3 regions of the Pelomonas candidula genome follow, and region 3 is predicted to be linked to each of the others. Evidence: predicted binding sites of a transcription regulator. Region 3 holds the regulator's gene; each other region holds the start of a gene.
The links. Region 3 encodes FNR, which switches genes on or off when oxygen is low (the NO sensors DNR and NnrR bind a similar motif). Its sites were predicted from a motif close to TTGATNNNNATCAA; they were not measured.

Region 1 (4,187 bases), on a different contig from region 3:
TGGCCGAAAAAGGCCGGGGACTCGGCTGCGATCAGGACGCAGATCAGCCACGGAGAGCCCGCCATCGAACTGGGTCACCCCGGCTTCATGTCCGCCTGGGGCCAGAAAGCCCGCATCGAGATCACTCGCCCCGACTCGGACGAGAAGTTCGCGCTGGAGCTGACCCCGACGGCGCTGCCCGCCGATTTCCAGCCACCGAAGAACACCTTCTGACGCCGCCATGACCGACTCGCTGCTGGCCGCTCTGCAACGTCAGGCCCTGCTGCTGAGCCTGGGCACGCTGCTCCTGCTGGCCCTGCGGCCGCTGCTGCTGAAGCAACTCGGTGCCCGCGCGACCTACGCGGCCTGGCTGCTGCTGCCGGCGCTGCTCGTGACGCCGCTGCTGCCCAGTCTCGGCGCCAGGCCGCTGCCGGTACTCGTGACGGTCGCTGACCTGGCCCGCACGGCAGCGGCGCCACTACTGCCCGCACCCACGCCCGAAGCGATCTGGCCTCGACTGCTGCTGACCGCCTGGCTGGGCGGCGCGGCACTCGTGCTGACGTTGCAAGCAGCGCGGCAATGGCGGCTCGCCCGCCACGGCACGCGGCTGCCGGCCGGCACCAGCCCCGCACTCGTCGGCCTGTGGCGGCCGCGCGTGGCGCTGCCGGCCGACTTCGAGGCTCGCTTCACCGCCGACGAGCGCCAGCTGATCCTGGCCCACGAAGAAGTGCACCGCACCCGCCACGACAACGCCTGGAACCTGCTGGCCTGCACGCTCACCGCGCTGCACTGGTGGAACCCGCTGGCTTGGGCTGCCGCGCGCCGCATGCAGGCCGACCAGGAACTCGCCTGCGACGCGGTCGTGTTGGCGCGTCAACCGGATGCCCTCGCCACCTACACCCGCGCGCTGCTCGCGGCGCACGACCTCACGCACCACGGCGCGCCGCTGGCCAGTCGCTGAGGCAGCTCCCATCCGCTTGTCGAAAGGATTGCCATGTTGAACCGCCCTGCCCTGCTGCCACGGCGTCGCGCCGCTGCCCTCGGCCTCGCGCTGCTCGCCGTCGTGGGCCTGGCCTACGCCGCGCAGGACACCTCGCCCGACGCCGAGGGGCCGCAGGTGGAGCTGAAGCTGGACATCCGCCACGTCACAGGCCCCGAAAAGGCCCGCACGACGTTGACGAGCCAACCTACCGTCCGCACGGCTCTGGGCAAGCGGGCGCTAGTCATGTTCAACGGCACGCCCGACCACCCCACGCCGGACTCCCTGGCCATCGCCATCGAGGCCCGGGACCTGGGAGACGACAAGATCGACCTGCAGGCCGAAATCAGCAGGGGCGCGCCGCTGAACGTGGTTGCACGCCCCAGGCTGATCACACGAAACGGCATCAAGGCCACCATCGAACTCGGGAGCAACGACCCTGCGGCGATGGATTTGCTGTCAGTGGTCATCACGCCGACGCTGCAGGGCGCAGCCAAGCTGTGACGTCAGGCCGGCACTGGCCTGCCGCGAGCCTCAGCCCGGCACCCGGTAGTTCTCAGCCCCGAACAGGTCGACGCCGCACTCCAGCTGTTCGACCCAGTCGATGAACTCGTGCACGGCCGCGCCCACCATGGGCGAGCCGTGCTGGGGCGCGATCATCTGGATGTCCAGCTGACGCACCATCGCCGCCCACAGCCGCAGCACCTTGTTGCTGACCATGTAGCGGCGGTGGAAGCCTTCCATGCGCGGGATGTGCGCGGCCAGCGACGTCACCGACTGCTCGGGGTTGAGCCCGCCGCCCAGCGAGGCGCCGAGGTCGCCGGAGAACAGGATGCGGCTCACCGGGTCGTAGAACTGGAAGTTGCCCTCGGCATGCAGGAAGTGCGCGGGCAACGCCCACAGCTCGAAGCGGTCGTCGCCCGTGCCCAGCCGCAAACGCTGGCCGGCATCGGGCAGGCCCACGACGCGGCCCAGCGTCTTGCCGGGCTTGCAGAAATGCGGCGCAAACCGCTCCCACAGGCGCGAGATGTAGACCGGCGCCTCGGTCGCCGTCATCCAGCGGTCCAGCGACGCAATGATGTCCGGGTCGGCATGGGACGCCAGGATGGCGGCCAGCTTGTGCGGCGGAAAGAACGCCGACATGCCGAGGTACAGCTGGTGATAGGCGATGTTGCCGCCGGGGTCGAGGATGGCGCCGGTGTCGCCGTTGACCAGCAGGAACTGGTTGGACTGCACGGCGTCGCCGCCCTCGTCACCCAGTCTGGAGAACATGGCGCAGACATGCCGGCCCTGGCGGAACAACTCGATGGACATCCTGGCAACCCGGACAGTGGTGGTGGCTGCGCAGGCTAACTGCCCTGCGCGTGGCAGGTCTTGAGCGGGATCAAGCCGAGTCAAATACTGGATGCAATTACAGTCTGCGCTTTTCGTCTTTCGTCTTCGCTGATCCATGAGCCTTGCCGACGTCCGCGCGGCCCTGAGCGCCGAGCTGTCGGCCACGCCCGAGTACTACGACTTCAAGGTGCTGCACACCGAACGCGACGGCAGCCTGTGGCGCGTGACGCTGGAGCCGGGCTACGTGTTCGCCGAGGGCCAGCGGCCGGGCGCGGCATCGGCGCAGGCGCTGTTGGACGACAGCCTGGACGGCGCCTCCGCGTGGTGGGGCGCGCCGACCAAAGGCGGGGCGAGCGTGCTGGCCGTCGTCGCCGAAGACGACCAGCTCGTGCTGCAGAACGCCAGCAGCCCACCACCGCCGGCCGGGCACCTGATCCGCCTCTACCCGACGCGCTTCCTGAACGCCGTGGCCGACGCCTGGTACGACACGCCGTGGGCTGAGGCAGCGCTGGCGGGCCTGCCCGACCTGTCGAGCCCGCAGCCGCTGCGCGGCGGCATGGCGCTGACCGGCGAGCCCTTCCGCTGGCTGCGCCCGGCGCAGCGCGCGGCGCTCGGCTTGATCCATCACAGCAGCGGCTTCCTGTGGGGCCCGCCGGGCACCGGCAAGACGACGACGCTGGGCGTGCTGCTGGCCGAGTACCTGGACCGCCACCCACAGGCCCGGGTGCTGCTGCTGTCCACCACCAACCAGGCCGTGGATCAGGCGACGCTGGCTGTCGACAAGGCGCTGGAGAAAGGCCGCCGCGGGCACCTCCGCGCCGACGTGCAACGGCTGGGCACGCGCTTCGACGCCGCCGCCTACGAAGGCCGCGAGCATCTGATCCCGACGCAGGACCGCGACCTCATCGCCCGCCTTGCACGCGCCGAGGGCCAGCGGCCATCGGCCCGCGACGCGCTCGCGCTGAAGGCCTGGGCAGACCGCGTCGCCGCCCTGCGTGACGAGCTGCGCGCGTCGTCGCTGAAGGTGCTGCAACGCTGCCGCCTGGCCAGCATGACGACAACACGCGCCGCCTTCACGCTCAAGACGCTGCGCGAGATGTCGCCCGACGGCGAGCCGCCGTTCGACCTGCTGGTGTTCGACGAGGCCAGCCAGGTCAGCCTCGCGCACGCACTGGTGCTGATGCCGCTGAGCCGCGCACGGCTGTTCGCGGGCGACCCGCAGCAGCTGTCGCCGGTGCTGCGCAGCGACTCTCCGCCCGCGCGCCGCTGGCTGGGCCGCTCGGCGTTTGCCGAGATGCCGCGCGGCAGCAGCCCGGCCGTGGCGCTGCTGGACGAGCAGTCGCGCATGGCGCCGCCGATCGGCGAGCTGGTCAGCCAGCTGTTCTACGACGGCGCGCTTCGCGTGGCAGGCGACTCGGCAGCGTCGCCGGACTGGCAGGCAGCGCGGCAGCGCAAACTGGGCGGCATCGCCGCCGACACGCACGTCCACGTGCACCGCCTGAAGACCGACGGCGGCTGGGTGGCCGCCGAGCGCGGGCCGGTGCGGCGCGAGTCGGCCGAGGCGATCGCCGAGCTGCTGGCGCAGGCGCTGGCCAGCGGCGCGTGGCAGCCGCACGAGCTGATCGTGCTGACACCGTTCCGCGCCCAGCGTGCGCTGATCCGCCAGCGGCTGCGGGCACGCGGGCTGCCGGAGTCGCTGCGCGTCAGCACCGTGCACCGCGCCCAGGGCAGCGAGGCGCCGGTCGTGCTGTTCGACCCGGCCGACGGCGCCCAGCCCTTCCTGCACGGCGAGGAAGCGCAGCGGCTGCTCAACGTCGCGCTGAGCCGGGCGCAGGCCAAGCTGGTGCTGTTCGTGTCGCCCGCCGACGCGGCCAGCCCGCTGCTGGCGCCGCTG
Region 2 (4,187 bases), 130 kb from region 3:
TCCGTGCGCAACTGGAACTCCAGCGGCGTGCCCAGCGGGCCCATCAGTGTCGTGTGCAGCGACTGGTAGCCGTTGTCCTTGGGATTGGCGATGTAGTCCTTGAAGCGGCCCGCCTGCGGCTTGTAGAGCTGGTGCAGCACGCCCAGGGCCGTGTAGCACTGCAGGCCTTCCTCGGTCAGGATGCGGAAGCCGAAGATGTCGCTGACCTGGGCGAACGACATCAGCCCCTTCTCGCGCATCTTCTTGTAGATCGAATAGACCGTCTTCTCGCGCCCCTGCACCTCCACGCGCAGGCCGGCCTTTGTGAAAGCGGTGCGGATCTCGCCCTCGATGCGCGAGACCAGGTCGCGCCGGTTGCCGCGTGCCTTGGCCACGGCCTTGGACAGCGCCGCGTAGCGCCAGGGGTGGAAGTACTGGAAGGACAGGTCCTCCAGCTCGCGGAAGGTCTGGTTCAGGCCCAGCCGGTGCGCAATGGGCGCGTAGATGTCGAAGGTCTCGCGCGCGATGCGGCGGGCCTTGTGCGGCGCCATCGCGCCCATCGTGCGCATGTTGTGCAGGCGGTCGGCCAGCTTGATGAGGATGACACGCAGGTCGCGCGCCATCGCCAGCAGCATCTTGCGGAAGGACTCGGCCTGAGACTCCTCCTTGGTCGAGAACTGCAGCTTGTCCAGCTTGGTCAGGCCGTCGACGAGGTCGGCCGTCGTGGCGTCGAACTTCTCGATCAGCTCGGCCTTGGAGACGCCGCAGTCCTCCACGACGTCGTGCATCAGCGCCGCCATCAGCGCCTGCGCATCCAGCCGCCACTCGGCGCAGATGCCGGCTACGGCGATCGGGTGGGTGATGTAGGGCTCGCCGGTCGCGCGCTTCTGGCCCAGGTGGGCTTCGTCGGCGAACTTGTAGGCCTCGCGCACGCGCTTGACCTCGGCCTTGCTGAGGTAGCCGAGCTTGGGGAGGAGGGCGTCGAAGGAGGCCGCCTCCGCTGCGGTCGGAGGCGCCGGCTGGCGCAGACCCGGGAGGGTGAACCAGGCGGTGAGGGAACGTTGGGCCATATGGCCCCGAATTTATCCGAAGCTAAAAAGGCAACGGGCGTCCGAGGACGCCCGTTTCATGTTCGGCAGGTCGCGGCTTAGACCGGAACCTTGCGCAGCATCTCGACGCCGACTTCGCCGGCGGCGATTTCGCGCAGCGCGGTCACGCCGGGCTTGTTCTTGCTCTCGATGCGGGGGCTGTGGCCCTGGCTCAGCATGCGGGCGCGGTAGGTGGCGGCCAGCACGAGCTGGAAGCGGTTCGGGATCTTGGTCAGGCAGTCTTCGACGGTGATGCGGGCCATGGTGTTCCTAGTGGTGATGCGCGATCAGGGCAGATCGAGCGCCTGAAAGACGGCCGAGCGGTTTCGGCGCTGAGCCGCGTATTTTAGCCGCTGCGCGTGGACGATGGTCTTGAGGTCGAAAACGGCGGTGTCGAACACCGCGTTCACGACGACGAAATCGAAGTGCTGCGCCTGCGCCACCTCGAGGCGAGCGGTGTTCATGCGCTTGGCGATGACCTCGGGTGCCGTGTCGCCGCGGCGGTTCAGCCGCAGGCGCAGCTCGTCCCAGCTGGGCGGAAGGATGAAGATCAGCACGGCGTAGGGGAACAGCTGCTTGATCTGCAGCGCGCCCTGGAAGTCGATCTCCAGCACGACGTCCTCGCCATGCTGCAGCCGGTCCTCGATGCCGGCGCGCGAGGTGCCGTAGAGGTTGCCGTGCACTTCGGCCCACTCGAAGAATTCGCCGCGGTCGGCCATCGCGCGGAAATCCTCCGGCGTGATGAACCAGTACTCGCGGCCGTGCTGCTCCTGGCCGCGCGGCGCGCGGGACGTGTGGGAGATGGACACGGCCAGGCGCGCATCCAGTTCCAGCAGGGCCTTGACGAGGCTGGACTTGCCGGCGCCGCTGGGGGCGGCGACGACGAAAAGATTGCCGGGGTATTCCATGTCGCGGGGTCGTTTTTCGATGTTCTGCCGTGGGGTTCGGCCGGCCCGCAACTTTAGCTTGGCGGCGTCGGCGGGCTCCGAGCGGGCTGGCTGCCTGGCGTGATGTCTCTCTCGGTCAGACGCAAACCACGTCCGTTTCGTCGCCGTTTGATCGATGTCAAACCCGCGCGGGGCCGGAGTCTCAAAAATAGATGCATCTGAAATGCATGTTAAGGAGCAAGCATGACGCTGACCACCTATGGCACCCGGATCGACCTGCGGTCACTGGCGCCGCGGGAGCGGCATCCGCTGGTGTTCAACACCTTGCGCAGCCTCGGCAACGGCGAATCCGTCGAGCTGATCAACGACCACGACCCGACGCCGCTGCGCGAGCAACTGCGCGCTGAATGGCCCGACCGCTTTACCTGGGACGACCAGCAGGCCGGCCCTGAAGTCTGGCGCGTTCGCATCGTCAAGCTCGCCAGCCACGGTGACAGCCGCTGCTGCGGCTCGTGCGGCGGCGCCTGATCCATTTCCCATAACCACCGGGACTCATCATGAGAAACACAAGCAGGCTCTGGCGCTGGCTAGGGCTGATCTTTGTCCTGTCGTTCGGAGCCTTGGGCTATCTGGGCTGGCAGATCTATCTGACGGCGCCGCCCATCCCCAAGCAGGTCGTCACGACCGACGGCGAGGTGCTGTTCACGGCCGAACAGGTCGATCTGGGCCAGCAGGCCTGGCTGTCGGCCGGCGGCCAGCAACTGGGCACCGTCTGGGGCCATGGGGCCTACGTGGCGCCGGACTGGTCGGCCGATTGGCTGCACCGTGAGGCCGTGGCGCTGCGTGAGCAGCGCCTGGCCGAGCAGCAGCAGGGCGGCCGGGCGCTGACCGCTGCCGAGCAGGCCGCGGTCGATCAGGGCGTGCGCGAGGAAATGCGCCGCAACACCTACGACGACAGCAACGGCACCGTGAAGATCTCGCCCGCGCGCGCCAAAGCCATCCGCGAGGTGGCGGCGCACTACGAGGGCCTGTTCGGCACCGACCCGCGCCTGGACAAGCTGCGTGAGCAGTACGCGATGACGTCGGGCAGCCTGCCGGAAGCCGCGCATCGCCAGGCGCTGACCGCGTTCTTCTTCTGGTCGGCCTGGGCCGCCACGACCGACCGGCCCGGCGAGACCGGCCTCTCGTACACCAGCAACTGGCCTCACGAGCCCATGGTGGGCAACGTGATGAGCACCTCGGCCGCGATGTGGTCGATGGTCAGCATCATCCTGCTGCTGGCCGGCATCGCCGCGATGCTGTGGCTGCACCAGGGCGACGCGCACGAGGATGACGCCGCCGTGCCCGCGGCCGATCCGCTGCTGGGCGCCACCGCCACGCCGTCGATGAAGGCCACGCGCAAGTACTTCTTCGTCGTCATCGGCCTGATGCTGCTGCAGATCGCGATGGGCGCCATCACGGCCCACTACGCCGTCGAAGGCCAGTCGTTCTTCGGCCTGCCGCTCGCGGAAGTCCTGCCGTACACCATCAGCCGTACCGTGCACACGCAGATCGGCGTGTTCTGGATCGCGACCGCGTGGCTGGCCACCGGCCTGTACGTCGCGCCGCTGCTGTCGGGCCGCGAGCCCAAGCTGCAGAAGCTGGGCGTCGACCTGCTGTTCTGGGCGCTGATCTTCGTCGTGCTCGGCTCGACGATCACCGGCTGGCTGGGCACGCTGCAGCACCGCGGCGTCGATTTCAGCTTCTGGCTCGGCAACCAGGGCCTGGAGTTCACGAGCATGGGCCGCATCTGGCAGATCCTGCTGTTCATCGGGCTGCTGCTGTGGGTCTTCCTGCTGGGCCGCGCGCTGTGGCCGGCGCTGAAGAAGCCGTCGGAAACCCGCGGCCTCATCGCCATGGTGTTCCTGTCGGCCACCTGCATCGGCGGCTTCTACGCGACCTCGCTGACCTGGGGCCAGCACACCCACTACTCGATGATCGAGTACTGGCGCTGGTGGCTGGTGCACCTGTGGGTCGAGGGCTTCTTCGAAGTCTTCGCCACCGCGGTCGTCGCGCTGATCTTCACCAACCTGGGCCTCGTGCGCGCGGCCTCGGCCAACCGGGCCATCATCGCGGAGACCATCGTCTTCCTGTTCGGCGGCATCCTGGGCACGCTGCACCACCTGTACTGGACCGGCACGCCCACCTCGGTGATCGCCGTCGGCTCGGTGTTCTCGGCGCTCGAAGTCGTGCC
Region 3 (4,187 bases):
GGCTTGCCGGGCCTGAAGCTGAGCCAGGCCACCGTCGTCGAGATCGGACCGGCCGAAGCCCGCTGGGTGGCGGTGAGCCTGCGGATGCCACCCGAGGCGGCACAGCAGCTCAAGCCAGGCGCCCATCCCATGCATTGGCGCATCAGCCGCGAAGGCGATGGCTCCGGCGAGGCTGTCGTCGAGAAGTCCACCTTCGTGCTGCCGCGCTGACCTTCAGGAGACACACATGACCGTTGCAACGACACCCGTACCCGCCTGGCGGGAACCCATGGTCTGGCTCGTCATCGGGGGGCCCGCCACCGTCGTTGTGGCCAGCTTCTTCACACTGGCGCTGGCCATCATTCATCCCGATCCACCGCTGGATCTGCACGCCGCGTCGCCCAAGGCGGCCGAGGATGCCGAGCCGGCCGACCTGCGTGCCAAGGCCGGCGACATGCCGGCGCTGACGGCCCGCAACCATGCGGCGACCGGTGTACCGGGAGCCTCGCGGTGACAGGCGCTCCCGGCCCCTCGCGCGTCGCACGGTTCGCGATGGCGGTGGCCTGGTCGTCCTTCCTGTCGGCAGGGGTGCTGGAAGCGCTGGTGTTCGCCGTCGTCGACCCGGCGGACCTGCGCTGGTTCGGTGGCGCGCAGGTGGACTTGTCCACGCAGGCGGTCTACACCGTCAGCTTCCTCATCTTCTGGGGTGTCATCGCGTTGGGCGCCAGCCTCGCGCTGCTGTTGGTGACGCTGCCGCCCGAGGACGTCAAGCCTGCGCGTCGCTCGCCGGGCTGGCCTCGCTGAGCTGGGCGGAGCCCGCGTTCGCGACGACCCGCGCACCGCGGTCATAGGTCCAGTAGGCCCAGGCCCAGTCCAGCAGCACGACGAAGCGGTTGCGGTAGCCGATCAGGAAGTAGACGTGGGCGAACAGCCAGAACAGCCACGCGAAATAGCCTGAGAAACGCAGCGGTCCGGCCGGCGAGCCCAGGTCCACGACGGCGCTGTTGCGGCCGATGGTGGCGAGGTTGCCGTAGTCTGCGTAGCGGAAGGCCTGCGTGGCTTCGCCGCGCACGCGTCGCAGGATGTTGGCTGCGGCGCAGCGGCCCATCTGCTTCGCACCGGGTGACACGCCTGGCACCGGCCGCGGCTGCTTGCCCGGCGCGTGGCTTTGCGCGGCGGCCAGGTCGCCGATGACCTGGATGGCCGGGTTGCCCTTCAGGCTGAGGTCGGGCTCGACGACGACGCGGCCCGCGCGGTCCAGCGTGCAACCGGTGGCCTCGGCCAGTGCGCGGCCCAGCGGCGATGCCGCCACACCGGCCGCCCAGACGATGCAGCGGCTCAGCAATCGCTCCGAACCGGCGCTGGTCGCGACGTCCAGCCCCTCGGCGTCGATGCCGGTCACGCGCGCCCCCAGCTTCACCTCGACGCCCAGCGCCGTCAGCTGCTCGCGGGCGCGTTCGCTCAGGCTCTCGGGCATGGCGGCCAGCACGCGCGGGCCGCCCTCGACGAGCAGCACACGCGCCTGGCGCGGGTCGATGCGGCGGAACTCGCCCGGCAGCGTGTGGCGCGCGATCTCGGCGAAGGTGCCCGCCAGCTCCACGCCGGTGGGCCCGGCGCCGACGACGACGAACTGCAGCAGCGCGGCGCGCCGGGCCGGATCGTCTTCGCGCTCGGCAGCCTCGAAAGCCATCAGTACGCGGCGGCGGATCTCGAACGCGTCGGCCAGCGTCTTCAGCCCCGGCGCGAACGGGGCCCAGTCGTCGCGGCCGAAGTAGCTGTGCGTGGCGCCGGCGGCGACGATGAGGTGGTCCCAGCGCAGCAGCGCGCCGTCCCTCAGCGTGGCGGTCTTGCCCTGCGCGTCGATGGCGACGACCTCGCCCAGCAGCGTCGTCACGTTGCGCTGGCGGCGGAACAGATGCCGGATCGGCGCCGCGATGGACGGAGCCGACAGGCCCGCCGTCGCCACCTGGTACAGCAACGGCTGGAACAGGTGGTGGTTGGTCTTGTCGACGACCGTGACGTCGACATCGGCACCGCTCAACGCGCGGGCCGCCTCCAGGCCGCCAAAGCCGCAGCCGATGATGAGGATGTGGGGACGCATGGAGCCCATCCTACTCGCGCTTTTGTGCGCTGCAGCATGGGCGCCGGAGAGTCCCGTCAGCAGCGGCTGTTGTTGACGAGCGCCTGCAGGCCGGCCTGGTCGAGGATGCGCAGCTGGCGCTGCTTGACCTCCATCAGCCCGTCTTCCTGGAACTTGGAGAACGTGCGGCTGACGGTCTCGAGCTTGAGGCCGAGGTAGCTGCCGATCTCCTCGCGCGTCATGCGCAGCACGAGGCTGGAGGCCGAGAAGCCGCGTGCCTGCAGTCGTTGCGTCAGGTTCAGCAGGAAGGCGGCGAGCCGTTCTTCGGCCCGCATATTGCCCAGCAGCAGCATGACGCCATGGTCGCGCACGATCTCGCGGCTCATGATCTTGTGGAAGGAGTGCTGCAGCACGGTGAACTCGCGCGACAGGTCTTCCAATTGCGAGTAGGGGATCACGCAGACCGACGAGTCCTCCAGAGCGACGGCGTCGCAGTGGTGGTGGTCGCTGCTGATGCCGTCCAGCCCCAGCAGCTCGCCGGCCATCTGGAAGCCGGTGACCTGGTCGCGGCCGTCTTCGCTGTTCACGCAGGTCTTGAAGAAGCCGGTGCGCACGGCGTACAGCGCCTCGAAGCGCTCGCCGTTGCGGAACAGGTGCTCGCCGCGCGAGACGGTGCGGCGCTTGGCGACGAGGGCGTCGAGCTGGCCCAGTTCGGTGGAGTTCAGTCCCACTGGCAGGCACAGCTCGCGCAAGTTGCAACTGGCGCAGGCGACCTTGAGCGGCTCGATGGCGGCGGGAGAGTGCGTCGGCATGTCTGGGCGGGGCGACATGCGTGTGACGGGCGTCAGGGTCGTCAGCATGGCGTTATTGGGTTGGATCAACTGGTTCACATTCTTGGTCGGGTCGTGCGCTGCGGGCTTGACGCCGATCAAGGCCGGCCCGCGTCGCCCTGGGCAAAGTGCAGCCATGACTGCTGTAACCGCCCGCCCCCCCGAACTCGAGATCGCCGACCTCCTGCGCCGTCACGACGTGGCCGGGCCGCGCTACACCTCCTATCCGACGGCCGATCGCTTCGTCGAAGCCCATCAGGCCGACCAGCATCTGCAGGCGCTGCGCCAGCGTGGCACGGCGCAGCCGTTGTCGGTCTACGTGCACATCCCGTTCTGCGAGCAGCTCTGCTACTACTGTGCCTGCAACAAGATCATCACCAAGCACCACGAACGCGCCGCGCCCTACCTGGCCGCGCTGGAAGTGGAGATGGATCTCGTCGCCGAGGCTCTGGGCGGCGCGGCGCCGGTGTCGCAACTGCACCTGGGCGGCGGCTCGCCCACCTTCCTGTCCGACGACGAGTTGAGCGTGCTGATGGACGGGCTGCGCCGGCGCTTCAAGCTGCTGCCCGGCGCCGAGCTGTCCATCGAGGTGGACCCGCGCACGGTGGACCTGAATCGGCTCGCGCACCTGCGCCTGCTGGGCTTCAACCGCTTGTCCTTCGGCGTGCAGGACTTCGATGCCGCCGTGCAGAAGGCCGTGCACCGCGTGCAGCCCATCGAGCAGGTCGCCGCGCTGATGCAGACTGCCCGCGAACTGGGCTTCTCGTCGACCAACGTGGACCTCATCTACGGCCTGCCGCTGCAGACGCCCGAGAGCTTCGCCCGCACGATCGCGCAGGTGGCCGAGCTGCGGCCCGACCGCATCGCGATGTACGCCTACGCCCACCTGCCGCAGCGCTTCAAGCCGCAGCGCCGCATCGCGGCCGAGCTGCTGCCGCCGGCCGGCGACAAGCTGGCCATGCTGTCGGGCGCCATCAGCGCGCTGCTGGGCGAGGGCTACACCTACATCGGCATGGACCACTTCGCGCTGCCCGACGACCCGCTGGCCGTCGCCAAGCGGCAGGGCCTGCTGCACCGCGGCTTCCAGGGCTACTCGACGCAGCCGGACTGCGACCTCGTGGGCCTGGGCGTGTCCGCCATCAGCCGGGTGGGCGCCACCTACGCGCAGAACGCCAAGACGCTGCCGGAGTACGAGGACGCGCTGAAGCTGCGCCAGTTGCCCGTGCAGCGCGGCCTCGCACTGACGCGCGACGACCTGCTGCGCCGCGCCGTCATCATGGCGCTGATGTGCCAGGGTC

Region 1: ACG04R_RS09720 (oxygen-binding di-iron domain-containing protein) is a predicted target of FNR. The motif match lies at 2,333-2,346, and genes of this name have one in related genera.
Region 2: ACG04R_RS16660 (DUF2249 domain-containing protein) is a predicted target of FNR. The motif match lies at 2,123-2,136, and genes of this name have one in related genera.

Annotation. Positions count from the first base shown of each region.
Region 1 is NZ_JBIGIC010000004.1:198,382-202,568, reverse strand. Features, by position in the region: gene ACG04R_RS09735 (M56 family metallopeptidase) at 1-213, shown strand, start outside; gene ACG04R_RS09730 (M56 family metallopeptidase) at 221-940, shown strand; gene ACG04R_RS09725 (hypothetical protein) at 977-1,462, shown strand; gene ACG04R_RS09720 (oxygen-binding di-iron domain-containing protein) at 1,493-2,272, opposite strand; gene ACG04R_RS09715 (DEAD/DEAH box helicase) at 2,409-4,187, shown strand, end outside.
Region 2 is NZ_JBIGIC010000008.1:79,345-83,531, forward strand. Features, by position in the region: gene ACG04R_RS16645 (RelA/SpoT family protein) at 1-1,049, opposite strand, end outside; gene rpoZ (DNA-directed RNA polymerase subunit omega) at 1,127-1,330, opposite strand; gene gmk (guanylate kinase) at 1,355-1,975, opposite strand; gene ACG04R_RS16660 (DUF2249 domain-containing protein) at 2,198-2,482, shown strand; gene ACG04R_RS16665 (nitric-oxide reductase large subunit) at 2,512-4,187, shown strand, end outside.
Region 3 is NZ_JBIGIC010000008.1:205,109-209,295, forward strand. Features, by position in the region: gene ccoG (cytochrome c oxidase accessory protein CcoG) at 1-210, shown strand, start outside; gene ACG04R_RS17230 (hypothetical protein) at 227-493, shown strand; gene ACG04R_RS17235 (hypothetical protein) at 490-783, shown strand; gene ACG04R_RS17240 (NAD(P)/FAD-dependent oxidoreductase) at 746-2,089, opposite strand; gene fnr (fumarate/nitrate reduction transcriptional regulator Fnr) at 2,137-2,871, opposite strand; gene hemN (oxygen-independent coproporphyrinogen III oxidase) at 3,026-4,187, shown strand, end outside.